Regions from separate parts of the Nocardioides dilutus genome, predicted to be linked through region 3. Evidence: predicted binding sites of a transcription regulator. Region 3 holds the regulator's gene; each other region holds the start of a gene.
What was found. Region 3 encodes LexA, which represses DNA repair genes until DNA is damaged. Its sites were predicted from a motif close to TCGAACANNTGTTCGA; they were not measured.
Positions count from the first base shown of each region.

Region 1: a site for LexA is predicted at 1,721-1,736, ahead of ACYVC6_RS09790 (HNH endonuclease signature motif containing protein). Genes of this name have one in related genera too.
Region 2: a site for LexA is predicted at 2,085-2,100, ahead of ACYVC6_RS18565 (DUF222 domain-containing protein). Genes of this name have one in related genera too.

Region 1 is NZ_BAAGYA010000002.1:62,788-66,783, reverse strand. It holds gene ACYVC6_RS09800 (ABC transporter ATP-binding protein) at 1-1,050, opposite strand, end outside; gene ACYVC6_RS09795 (TetR/AcrR family transcriptional regulator) at 1,050-1,649, opposite strand; gene ACYVC6_RS09790 (HNH endonuclease signature motif containing protein) at 1,753-3,132, shown strand; gene ACYVC6_RS09785 (hypothetical protein) at 3,247-3,528, opposite strand; gene ACYVC6_RS09780 (hypothetical protein) at 3,676-3,936, opposite strand.
Region 2 is NZ_BAAGYA010000003.1:597,019-601,014, reverse strand. It holds gene ACYVC6_RS18570 (hypothetical protein) at 1-557, shown strand, start outside; gene ACYVC6_RS18565 (DUF222 domain-containing protein) at 530-1,984, opposite strand; gene ACYVC6_RS18560 (DinB family protein) at 2,194-2,979, shown strand; gene mraY (phospho-N-acetylmuramoyl-pentapeptide-transferase) at 2,929-3,996, opposite strand, start outside.
Region 3 is NZ_BAAGYA010000002.1:171,706-175,701, reverse strand. It holds gene ACYVC6_RS10365 (SDR family NAD(P)-dependent oxidoreductase) at 1-55, opposite strand, end outside; gene ACYVC6_RS10360 (hypothetical protein) at 143-835, shown strand; gene ACYVC6_RS10355 (hypothetical protein) at 935-1,624, shown strand; gene lexA (transcriptional repressor LexA) at 1,796-2,506, shown strand; gene ACYVC6_RS10345 (MXAN_6640 family putative metalloprotease) at 2,640-3,996, shown strand, end outside.

The sequences.
Region 1 (3,996 bases), 110 kb from region 3:
CACCGGCTGCTCGGCTCCCGGGTAGGTGAACGAGACGTCCTCGAGGTCGAGCCGGCCGCGCAGCTCGACGCCGGTCGTCCCGTGCGCCGGTGGGACGACGCTTGGCTGGGTGTCGAGCACCTCCGCGATCCGGTCCGCGCAGACCGCGGAGCGGGGGATCTGCATCAGCATGAACGTCCCCATCATCACGCTCATCAGGATCTGCATGAGATAGCTCAGGAACGCCGTGAGCGCCCCGACCTGCATCTGACCCTGGTCGACCCGGTGTCCGCCGAACCAGATCACGGCGACGCTGCTGAGGTTGATCACCAGCATCACCAACGGGAACATCGTGGCCATCCACCGGCCGGCCCGGACCGACACCGCGGTCAGGCCGTCGTTGGCCTCGGCGAACCGGCGGGTCTCCCGGGGCTCGCGGACGAACGCGCGGACGACCCGGATGCCGCTGATCTGCTCGCGCAGGATCCGGTTGACGTCGTCGATGCGCGTCTGGACCTCGCGGAAGCTCGGCACCATCCGGGACACCACGACGCCGACCGACAAGAAGAGCGCCGGCACCACGACCGCCAGCAGCCACGACAGCCCGAGGTCCTCGCGCATCGCCATGACGATGCCGCCGACCATCATGATCGGCACCTGGACGGCGAGCGAGCAGGTGAGCAGGGCGAGCATCTGCACCTGCTGCACGTCGTTTGTCGTCCGGGTGATCAAGGACGGGGCGCCGAACTGCGCCACCTCCCGGCCCGAGAAGGCGCCGACCCGGTGGAACAGCGCGCCGCGCAGGTCGCGCCCGAAGGACATGGCCGTACGCGCGGCGAAGGCGACGGCGACCACCGAGCACAGCCCCTGCAGCAGCGAGACGCCGAGCATCAGCGCGCCCATCCGCAGGATGTAGTCGTTGTCTCCCACCGCGATGCCGTTGTCGATGATGTCGGCGTTGATGCTCGGCAGGTAGAGCATCGCCACCGTCGAGGTGAACTGCAGCACCACGAGGACCGCCAGCCAGGCACGGTAGGGGGCGAGGTGGGTGCGCAGGATCCGGAGCAGCATCAGTCGTCCTCCTTCGCCGGCCCCAGCACCCCGCGCAGGAGCACGTCGACGATCTCCTCGGGCGTGAGCGGTTGCTGCTCGGTGAGATGGGGGTGGCTCGCGGCGAAGGTCAGCCCCCGCACGAGCTCGGCCACCCGCTCGACCGGGAGGGTGAGGCGCTCCGCGTCGGCCGCGATGACGGTCACCAGCCCGTGGTCGTGAAGCCGACGGCGTACCTGCTCGTCCTGGAACTTGGCCGGGGGCTTGGGCATCCCCATCGCCGCCATCAGCCGGAAGATGCCGAGGAACCGCCGCTGGAGGAGCCGGACGTAGGTGACCAGCCGGTCTCGAAGCGGCAGGTCCGGGTCGATCTCCGCGACCCTGGCGAGGAACGGCTCGGGGTCGAACTCGCGCTCGAGGACCGCGTCGAACAGCTCGTCCTTGGTCGAGAAGCTGCGGAAGATCGTGCCCTCGGCGATCCCGGCCGCCTCGGCGATCAGCTTGGTGGTCGTGTCCCGGCCGTGCTCATAGAGGAGGGGGCGGGTGGCGGTGATGATCGCTTCCCTGCGGTCCCCCGGAGCCAGCGGCCGGGCCCGCTCGCGACGTACGGCCTCGTTCACACGAGCGAGAGTAAGTGAGTGAGCACTCACTCACAACTCCATTTTCAACAGGCCGGCAATTGTGCTTGTATTCGTACGTATGTTCGGTTAGTATCGGATCACGATGACTCGCCTGGCCGACGCTCCCTCGGGCTCCGCGCCCCTGGTGCGGGACCTGCTCACGCAGGTGTCCGCCGAGCGTCGCCGCGCCGACTCAGCTGAGGTGCGGATCATCGTGCTGGCGGTCGACTACGCCCACGCCAACCCCGCGTTGCCCGGTCAGGAGCCCTGGCGACCGGCGAGCCTGCCGTCGTGGCTGGACCCGGGCTCCTACGAGGGGACCGACCCCGAGGACCTGGAGTGGCACGGCCTGCCGGCGCTGCGCTGGGACGCCCCCGCCGCGTTCGCCGCCGCCAACGCGATGACCACCACGGCCGGCAAGGCCCTGATCCGCGACGGGCTGGTCCTGGTCCACCGGGCGCCCGGGGTCTGGGAAGCGGTCAAGGCGGGCCAGCTGCCGGTGTGGCGGGCCCGCAAGGTCGCCCAGGCCCTGCTGGGCCAGCACGACGACGTGTGCGCCTACGTCGACCGCGCCCTGGTCGAACGGATCGCCACCGACGGCGCCGTCGGACCCGTCGTCCTGGAGCGGCTGCTCGACGAGGCGATGCTGCGGCTGCACGCCGAGGAACGCGAGCTCGACCAGCTCGAGGCCCTCGACAGGCGTCACGTCACCATCGACCCCCGGTCGATCAACCACAACGGCATCGCCGACCTCGAGGCGAGCGCCGATTGCGTCGACCTCTTCAACCTCGACGAGACCCTGTCCGCCCTCGCCGAGGCCCTCAAGCACCTGCCCGCCCACCAGCACGAGTCGCTCGACGTCCGCCGCTCGATCGCCCTGGGGATCCTCGCCGACCCGGCCCGGGCCCAAGCCCTGCTCCAGGGCGACCTCGACGCCAAACCCACCCGGGTCCGCGAGCTGGTCGCCTCCCTGCACCTGACCGAACCCCACCTGCTGCACCTCGACCCGGTCCTCACCGACGCCGACCAACGCGCCCACCTCGACCAAGTCATCCGCGACTGGGTCGGCCGCCACGACATCGCCCTGACCGTGCGCACCATCCGACACTGCGGCGGCCGAGCCGGCGGCTGCACCACCTGCCCCGCCCAGACCGACTGCGACCACCACAGCCCTCACGCCCGCAAGACCTACCTCCCCGCCGGGCTGGACCGCGACATCCTCGAGCTGGCCACCAAAACCTGCGCCCACCCCCACTGCACCCGCCCCGCCCGCCACTGCGACTGCGACCACATCAAACCCTTCGACAGCGGCGGCGCCACCTGCCCCAACTGCAACCTCGCCCCCCTCTGCCGACATCACCACCGCCTCAAGACCCACGCCGCCTGGCGCTACTGGAAACTCGACCCCACCACCTACCTATGGCAAGACCCCCACGGACTGCTCTACCTCCGAGTACGTGACGGAACCCGGCAGCTCGACTGACCATCTCTACGAACAGGTCATCCCGAGATCTCGAGCGCGCCCCGACCCGTCCCCTCAACTCGTTCGCGCGGGCGTCGAGAGTCGTCCTGACATGCCGGTGAGCGGATGCGCCCTTCAGCCGCCGCCGAGCGAGTCGGCGAGCAATGAGACCCAGACGAGTCCGAGGACAAGGGGTGCCACGGTCCCAAGGACCAAGCCCATACCGAAAGCGTTCCTCAGCCGGGTAGCCAGCAATGCGACGCTGAAGCAGACAATGACGCCGATGACCACGAAGATGGCAGTCCAGCCGAGCCCAGCGAGGTCTGTCAGGGCAATGATGATGACTTCAAGAACGGCTCCGAAGGCCAGTCCGAGAACGAGCAGGCCGGCACGGACCGACAGGGTCTCCTCAGTCATGTCACCTCCAGGTTGGCCAGCCATCCGCACCGTAAGTGGCGCACAACGGTTTCGACCTGAGCACACGCACTTACGCTCGCTCACGAGGTCTGCGCGGCCGATCATGCCGCTGTCATGGCAAGCCGATGAGCGGCTACGAACAGGTATTCAACTGTCTTGGTGGACGCGTCGCCTTCGCCGTGCATACCTCTCAGCAAAGACGACCACGGCCACCGTGACCGCCACAGGCATTAGCACCCACAACCGTTCCACCAGCAGCGCGCGGTCGAGGCAGGCAAGGAAAGTCTCTCGGTCGTCGCCGAGGGGGCATGCGGATGTTATCGGGTACTGCGACCAGGCCAGAAGACCAGCGAGACTGGCTACAACGAAGTAGATGCCAAGGCGGTTGGCCACGTTTTCGAGCAGCACCGGTCCATCATCGCTGAACGTCCGCTCATGCCGCTGTCATGGCTGCGACTACGAGGCGGT
Region 2 (3,996 bases), on a different contig from region 3:
TCACCGACAACCAGGAGGCCGTGCTCCTCCACGAAGGCCTGCGAGGAATGGTGGCCGGCCTCGAGGTGGACGCGTCCGACCAGCCACGGCGGCTCGATCGCGGCGACGAGACCGAGTTCGTCCTCGACCTCACCATCCCGCCGATCGCGACCAGCCCCCAGACCGACCGCATCGTCTCGGTCACGACCTGCACCAGGGTTCGCGGCGCGGAGCTGGACGGCCCCGAGTGCAGCGACCGGTCGATCACGGTAGGGAGCGGCGACCGCTGGCAGCAGTCCGTGACCGTGGTTGCCGGTGAGGCCGACCGGATCTCCGTGACTGTCGAGGTCGAGGCCGTGGCCCAGGTGGGCGACATAGAGGTCCGGACGAGCGCCGTCTCCTCCCTGCCCGGCATCGACGTGTCGACGACCCTGTGGCAGCGGTCGAGCGCGGGCTGGAACGGCGCCATCGGGTTCCTCGGCGGCGTCATGACGCTGGTGGGAGCCGTGGGTGGAGTGCGAGAGCTCCGGCAACGCGTCACGAAGCAGGCTCAGGAAGCAGGCTCAGGCCGCCCGTGACGGGTGATGCCGGCCTCCGCGTGGACGACGTGTGTGCCTGACCCGTCGACAAGTCGCCAGAGTCCGTGGGGCGTGCGCCACAGGTAACGACCGAGGCCGAGCTGGTGGACCTGGTAGGCCTGGTGGGTCTTGGCCCGGTGGTGTCGGCGTCCGAGCGGGGCGTGGTTGTGGTCGCCGGTCTGGCCCGGTGGCCCGTTGGGCTCGTAGGGGCCGGGGTGGTCGTTGTCGAGCCGTCGGGACTGGCTCTGGGCGTGTGGGAAGACGTCGCCGGTGGTGCGCAGGTGGCCACGCTCTTTGACGTCGGCGGGGTGCTCGTACTGGTTGACCGAGCGGCCGGTGTTGAGGTCGATGACCGGCTTGAGGGTCAAGTCGGCGCGGCAGGTCAACGCCAGGAACGTCTCGAGCAGCATCGGGCCGAGCTCCTCGACGCGGACCACGATCCCGTCGGCCGACCCGCGGAGCCGAGCCTCGACGGCCGCCTGCGAAAGGTGGGCGTGCAGCACCACGCGGGGCCCAGGCACGCGGGTCGACTCGGGTGTCGCCTCGGGGCTTTCCTCGTCCAGCCCGTAGCTGCCGTCGAGGAGCGCGATCACCGCTTCGGGGTGCGCCAGCCAGCCGAACGCCTCGGCGCGCAGCTCGTCGCGGGTCTCGCACGTGGCCAGGTCGGGCCGACTCTCGAGCGCGTCGGCGATCCGCTCGACCATGGCGTCGAGCCAGGCGGCGTCCCCGGCGGCGATGCGGGCGAAGACCGCCCGCAGGCCGTCCTCGTCGGAGCGGCCGATCACCAGGCAGCGGCGTCGCCGGCGTTCCTCCTCCACCTGCCGCGCGTGCTCGGGATCGGCGCGGAGCACCGCTGCCTCGGCGATCGACAGGACCCGGCCCGGGGACTCGTCGATGGCCTCGGTCACCGCGACGTCGACGATCCGAACCCGCTCACGACCCAGATGGCGCGACATCCTCGCAATCCTGCGGCCGACCCACACCTCGCCCTGCCCGCGGCGGAGGCCGGCCCAGTAGCCGGGCAACCGGTGCGCGAGGTCGAGGACATCAGCAACCCGGCTGCGGGCCGAGGCCTCGGTGATGCCGCGCGCGATCGCCAGCTCACACAGCGGCAGGTCCTGGACCGGCGGCGCGCCGTCTCCGGACAGCTGGACCAGCTTGTTGCCAGCCACCTCCCACTGGGCCAGCGTCATCCCGCGACGGCCGGCCTCCCTCAGTGCCGGGCGCGGCCCCCGCTGTGCCTGCGGGTCATCGGAGTGGAGCGCTGCGAAGTGCAGGTCGACCTCGAGCTCCCTGACCTCGGCAGCGTGTCGAGCCGCAGTGGACTCCCCCGCTGCGGCCAGGGTCTGCGCCACGTCGAGCCCGTCCAGCCCGGCGAGCATGCGCTCCGAGCCAGCGTCGTAGCTGGGAACGGGGCCGAGGCTCATGGCGCACTCCGACAAGGAGAGAAGGTTCAGACCTGTGTCCGGAGCCAAAGCCCGGTTCTTTGTCCTGGTGTACGCCGTCCAGCTGCTCGTGTTCATTCATTAGAACATATGTTCGATTCCACGTCAAACGACCGTCCGGATGTGTTGAGACACAACAGACCGCCACCGCCTCCAGGTCGGCTGACGTCCCAACCGGTGATGATGGAGCGATGACGAGCTATACCGGCACGAAGGAGTTCGAAGGCGCGACCTTCGTCAAGGCCAGCTTCAAGGGCGCCACCCTGCGGTTCTCTGATGTCAGCGGTGTGACGATGCGCAGTGTCGACGTGGACGGACTCGACATCGACAGCCACGACCTGTTCTTCGGCAGCCTCATTGTCAACGGGATCGACGTGGTGCCCCTGGTGGACGCCGAGCTCAACCGGCAGTTCCCGGGTCGCGAGCTGCAGAAGGCGCAGTCGCCCGAAGGCCTACGCGAAGGTTGGGTCGCAGTGCAGTCAGCGTGGGAGACGACGGTGGCGGGTACGCCGCCGGACCTCGTGGACGCCCACGTCGAGGAGGAGTGGTCCTTGGCCGAGACCCTGCGGCACCTCATCCTGGCGACCGACGCCTGGCTCCGGGGCGGGATCCTGCGGATCCCGCAGCCGTTCCACGAGATCGGCCAGATCTTCACCGGCGCCGACGAGATGGGGTTCGACATGTCGATCTTCCGGGCAGACCCGCCGGCGTACGAGGAGATCCTCGCGGTGCGTGCCGAGCGCCAGCAGATCGTGACCGACTTCCTGGCCACGGCCACGACGGAGCTGCTCGCGGAAGAACGCGAGAACCCGTGGGGCGGCGATGACTGGCGCCCCAGCGTCGGTGACTGCATCCGCGTGATCCTGGAGGAGGAGTGGGCGCACCTGCGCTACATACGACGGGATCTCGCTCAGCTACGCGGCGAGTCAGCCCAGCCAATCGGCGTAGAAGATCCCGAGGCCGGCCACAACGCATAGACCGGCGATGATCCAGAAGCGGATGACCACGGTGACCTCGTCCCATCCCAGGTGCTCGAAATGATGGTGGATAGGGGCGATTCGGAAGATCCGGCGTCCTGTTCCCGTGATTCGCCTGGTCAGCTTGAAGTAGCTCATCTGCAGGAGCACGGACAACATCTCGAGCACGAACAATCCCGCGATGACGGTCATGAGGAGCTCGGTCCTCGACATGATCGCCAAGCCGGCCAGAGCACCTCCAATGGCGAGCGAGCCGACGTCGCCCATGATGATCTGGGCTGGTTTGGCGTTCCACCAGAGAAGGCCGACGCAGGCCATGGCGATGGCTGCTGAGAAGACCGCGAGGTCGAGGGGGTCGCGCGCCTGGTAGCGCTGGGACTCCACCGCAGTGGGCTCGAGGGATCCGCACAGATGGTTGTTCTGCCAGAAGTTCACGATCGTGTATGCGCCGAAGACCATGGCCGAGCTGCCGGCGAGCAAGCCGTCGGCGCCGTCCGCGAAGTTGGCGCCGTTGGAAGTCGCGGTCACGATGAACCAGATCACCACTAGGACCACGACCAGGGGCAGCTTGAACCCCCAGTCGTGAGTCGTCGAGATGTACTGCGATGCGGGCCTGATGCCTCGTTCATCGGCAAAGAAGCTAGTCGACAGGATCCCGAACCCGAGGGCGACCACCGTCTGTCCCGCCATCTTCGCGCGACTGGCCAGGCCCTGGTTGTTCTGGGTGTAGACCTTGATGAAGTCGTCGAGAAACCCCACCACTCCACAGCCGAGGAACAGGAGCAGGAGGAGCCCGACGCTGGCGCTGGGCCGACCACCGGTCACCATTGTGGCGACGACGTAGGCAGCCGTGGCGCTCATCAGGATCACCAGGCCGCCCATGGTCGGCGTGCCCCGTTTGATGTGATGTGTCGTGGGTCCGTCGTCCCTGATCGGCTGACCCAAGCCGTGGCTCGTGAACCAACCGATGGCGAGTCGGGTCCCGAACAGGGAGACGACCACTGCCAGTCCACTGCT
Region 3 (3,996 bases):
TGGCACGGCCGATGCCGCGCGCTCCCCCGGTGACGACACAACTGTTGGTGCTCATGCCCGGCAGTCAAGCAGCAACCTCGCAACCCTTGCGGACTCGACGGCGGTCCGCTGGACTGCCCGGAACCAACCCAAGGAGCCCGCAGTGAGTGCTCGTCGCAGTCGACTCGTCCCCGTCCTCCTCGCCGCGGTGCTGCTGGTCGGCGCCGCCAACCTCGGGGCCTTCGCCGCCACCGGCGGTCCGCTCCTGCTGGGCAAGGGCAACACCGCCAGCAAGACCACCAAGCTCAAGACAACCGGCAACGGCGCGGCGCTGTCGCTGAAGAGCAAGGGCGGCAGGGCGCCGCTCAAGGTCTCCAACTCCACGAAGGTCACCAAGCTCAACGCCGACCTGGTCGACGGGCTCGACAGCACTGGGCTCCAGACGAAGAGCTACGTCTACGAGCTGACCGCCATCGGCCTCAATGCCGTCTACGTCACGTTCGCGCTCCCAGGGCTGCCCTCGGGTCGCTACCACGCGAGCTTCTCCGTGTCAGCCAACATCGGCGGTTCGCCGGCGCTCTTCGCCTGCTTCCTGCTGACCGGGACGGAACCCAACGTGGTCGTCCCCGTGGCCGCCGCCGGGATCGATGCGGGGAGCGGCAACTGGTTCGTCAGCGGCAGTGGCTACCTCGACACCACCACCGCGACGTACCGGCTTGCGTGCCAGCGCGCCGGCGGCACGACGGTGACGATCCCCAATGACTCGCGATACCCGGCCCGACTCGTGCTGACCAGGGTGGACGACGTCACCGCCACCAACAGCACCGGTGTCGGCGGTGTCGAACCCCGGCCGTGACGCCCGGTCGGCTCGGGAGACGACTAGTCCGATCGGGTCATGGCGCGAAGTGGGGCTCGTGCGTTCGACTGGTGGCCCAACGACCTTAGGAGAGGCTCCATGCCCCACATCCGTGCCCGTCTCGGGACGATCCTGCTCTGCACCGGCCTCGTCGTCGGCGCGGCCAACGTCGGCGCGTTCGCGGCGACCGGTGGCCCACTGCTGCTCGGCAAGAGCAATGTCGCGAACAAGGCGACCAAGCTCAAGAACACCGGCAACGGACCGGCGCTGAAGCTCAAGAGCAAGGCCGGCAACGCGCCATTCGCCGTGTCGAACAAGACCAAGATCAAGAAGCTGAACGCCGACCTGGTCGACGGGCTCGACGGGACCGCCCTGCAGACCAAGGCCTACCGCTACGAGCTCAGCGGCACCTCGGCCGGGGCCATCATGCGCTTCGCCCTTCCTGGGCTTCCCCCGGGCCGGTACGTCGCGAACTTCTCGATCTCGGCCACGGTCCCCGGCGGCACCGTCTTCTTCGGGTGCATCCTGGACAGCGGAGCACCGTTCGCCAACGGTCAGGTGGCAGCGCTCGGAGCCACTGGAGGCGGCGACACGTGGTTCGTCAACGGGGGCGGGTTGCTCGACACGACCGCAGCGGCCTACACCGTGACCTGCCAGTCGAGTGGGGCCGCTTACACCATCCCCGTCGTCCTGCCGTCTCACATCGTGCTCACGCGTGTGGACGACCTGACGAACGCTGGGTCGACCGGCACGCCGCGTACCTCGTCGAGGCCCGGGTTCGGCGGCTGACCGAGAGACGTTCAGGCAGTCGTTTGAACGCCGGTCGCCATGCGCCCCTTGGTGGGCGCATGGCGACCGGCGTCGGGCCCCTGTCACCTCGGGTTCACGCCGGGGCCCGGACGACACGCCCGTTCGAACAGATGTTTGAACATATGGCGCCGGGCGCCCTACCCTGGCCGCATGGCTAGCAAGGTCTCCCAACTGCCCGACGGTCCTCCCGACGCGACCGGGCTCACCCCACGCCAGCAGCGGATCCTCACCCACCTCAAGGAGTCGATGGAGGCACGCGGCTACCCGCCGAGCATGCGCGAGATCGGCGAGGCGGTCGGGCTGACCAGCTCCTCGAGCGTCGCCCACCAGCTCAAGGTGCTGGAGGAGAAGGGCTATGTCCGCCGCGACCCCAACCGGCCGCGCGCCCTCGAGGTGTTCCTGCCCGAGCTGATGGCCGCCCGCCGGTCGATCTCGGCCGCCGAGGAGACGTCCTACGACGAGACCGGGGTCGGCGACGCGATGCCGCCGGCCACCTACGTGCCGATGCTCGGCCGGATCGCGGCCGGTGGTCCGATCCTCGCCGAGGAAAACCTGGAGGCCGTGTTCCCGCTGCCGCGTGACCTGGTCGGTGAGGGCCAGCTGTTCATGCTCGAGGTGAGCGGTGAGTCGATGATCGACGCCGCCATCTGCGACGGCGACTACGTCGTCGTACGCCAGGAGCAGACCGCCTCCAACGGCGAGATCGTCGCCGCGCTGATCGACGGCGAGGCGACGGTCAAGACGTTCCAGCGCAAGGACGGCAAGGTCTGGCTGCTGCCCCACAACGACGCCTTCGAGCCGATCGACGGCACCCACGCCACGATTCTCGGCAAGGTCACCGCAGTCCTGCGCCGCGTCTGAGTTTGCGTCTGGTTTCGGTCCCTCAACCCGCACGTCGATGTCGCCGCCGCGGGGTAAGGTCAGCGGGTCGCGCCGACCGGTCACGGGGACCCGTTCGCTCGGCATTCCTTTCCACCTTCGAATCGGAGACCTCATGCCTCACTCCGCTCTCTCCCGGGCGGCAGCCACCATGGTGACCGTGGTGGCGCTCATTGGAGCGACCCTCGCCGCACCGAGTGCCGTGGCTGCTGACCGTGGCGACCTCTCGGGCGACACGTCGTCACGTGCGGCCAACCAGGCCCTGTCTCGCGCCCAGACCGCGCTCACCGGCAAGGGTGGCGACGCGACGATGGCGCTGCGCGACCTCTGGCTCCAGCGTGACAACCTCTCCGCCGCCGACCGCGCGGCCTACGCCAAGCTCGCCGGCCGGCCCGTCAAGCCGGAGACGATGGCCCTGGGCAACATCCGAATCCACTACAACTCCCTCGAGATGAACCCGGCGGCGTTCAGCCCCAACGACGTGCTCAACACCTCGGTGAGCGTGGCCCAGGCCTACGCCGGCGCCGGCTACCGCCAGCCCCTGCCCGACGGCAGCCTCGGCGGGGACTCGCTGACCGACATCTACGTCGACACGCTTCCCCAGGGCCTCTACGGCTACTGCACGACCGACCAGAAGAAGCAGACCGGGCCGGGCCGGTTCGACGTGTGGGCCTACTGCGTGGTCGACAACGACTACGCCGGATTCCCCCTGACGCCGATCCAGAACCTCCAGGTGACCGTCGCCCACGAGTACTTCCACGCCACGCAGTTCGCCTACGACATCGCCGACGACGGCTGGGCCATGGAGGCCACCGCCGCCTGGGCCGAGGACGAGCTCTACGACGGCGTCAACGACAACGTGCAATACCTCGCCGACAGCCCGATCACCGACCGCAAGCGGTCGATCGACAAGTTCGGCGGGCTGTTCCACTACGGCGTGTGGATCTGGTTCCGCTACCTCACCGAGAAGTTCCGCGCCGAGAAGGGCGGGATGCCCAAGATCATCCTCGACTTCTGGAAGGCCGCCGACAGCTCCAAGGGCGCCAAGAAGGACAAGTACTTCACCCAGGGCATGGCCCAGGTCCTGAAGAAGAGGCCCTACAAGAGTTCGGTGGACAAGGAGTTCGCCCTGTTCTCCGCCGCCAACCAGCGGGCACCCCTCTTCTACGAGGAGGGCGCGGCCAACAACTACCCGACCGCGAAGATCAACGGCAAGAAGAAGCTCAACAAGGGTCAGGCGAAGGCGTTCACCGCCAAGCTCGACCACCTGTCGGCGGCCGCCTACCGGTTCACCCCGAAGGGCAAGGCCAAGAAGCTTCAGGTCGCGATCGCCGGCGCCCCGAAGGTCCAGGGCACCCGCGCGGTGGTGACGACCTACCTGGCCAACGGCAAGGTCAAGACCAAGTACGTCGCGATCAACGCCAAGGGCCGGGGCGCGGTCACCGTCGGGTTCAAGAAGAGCGCGGTCAACT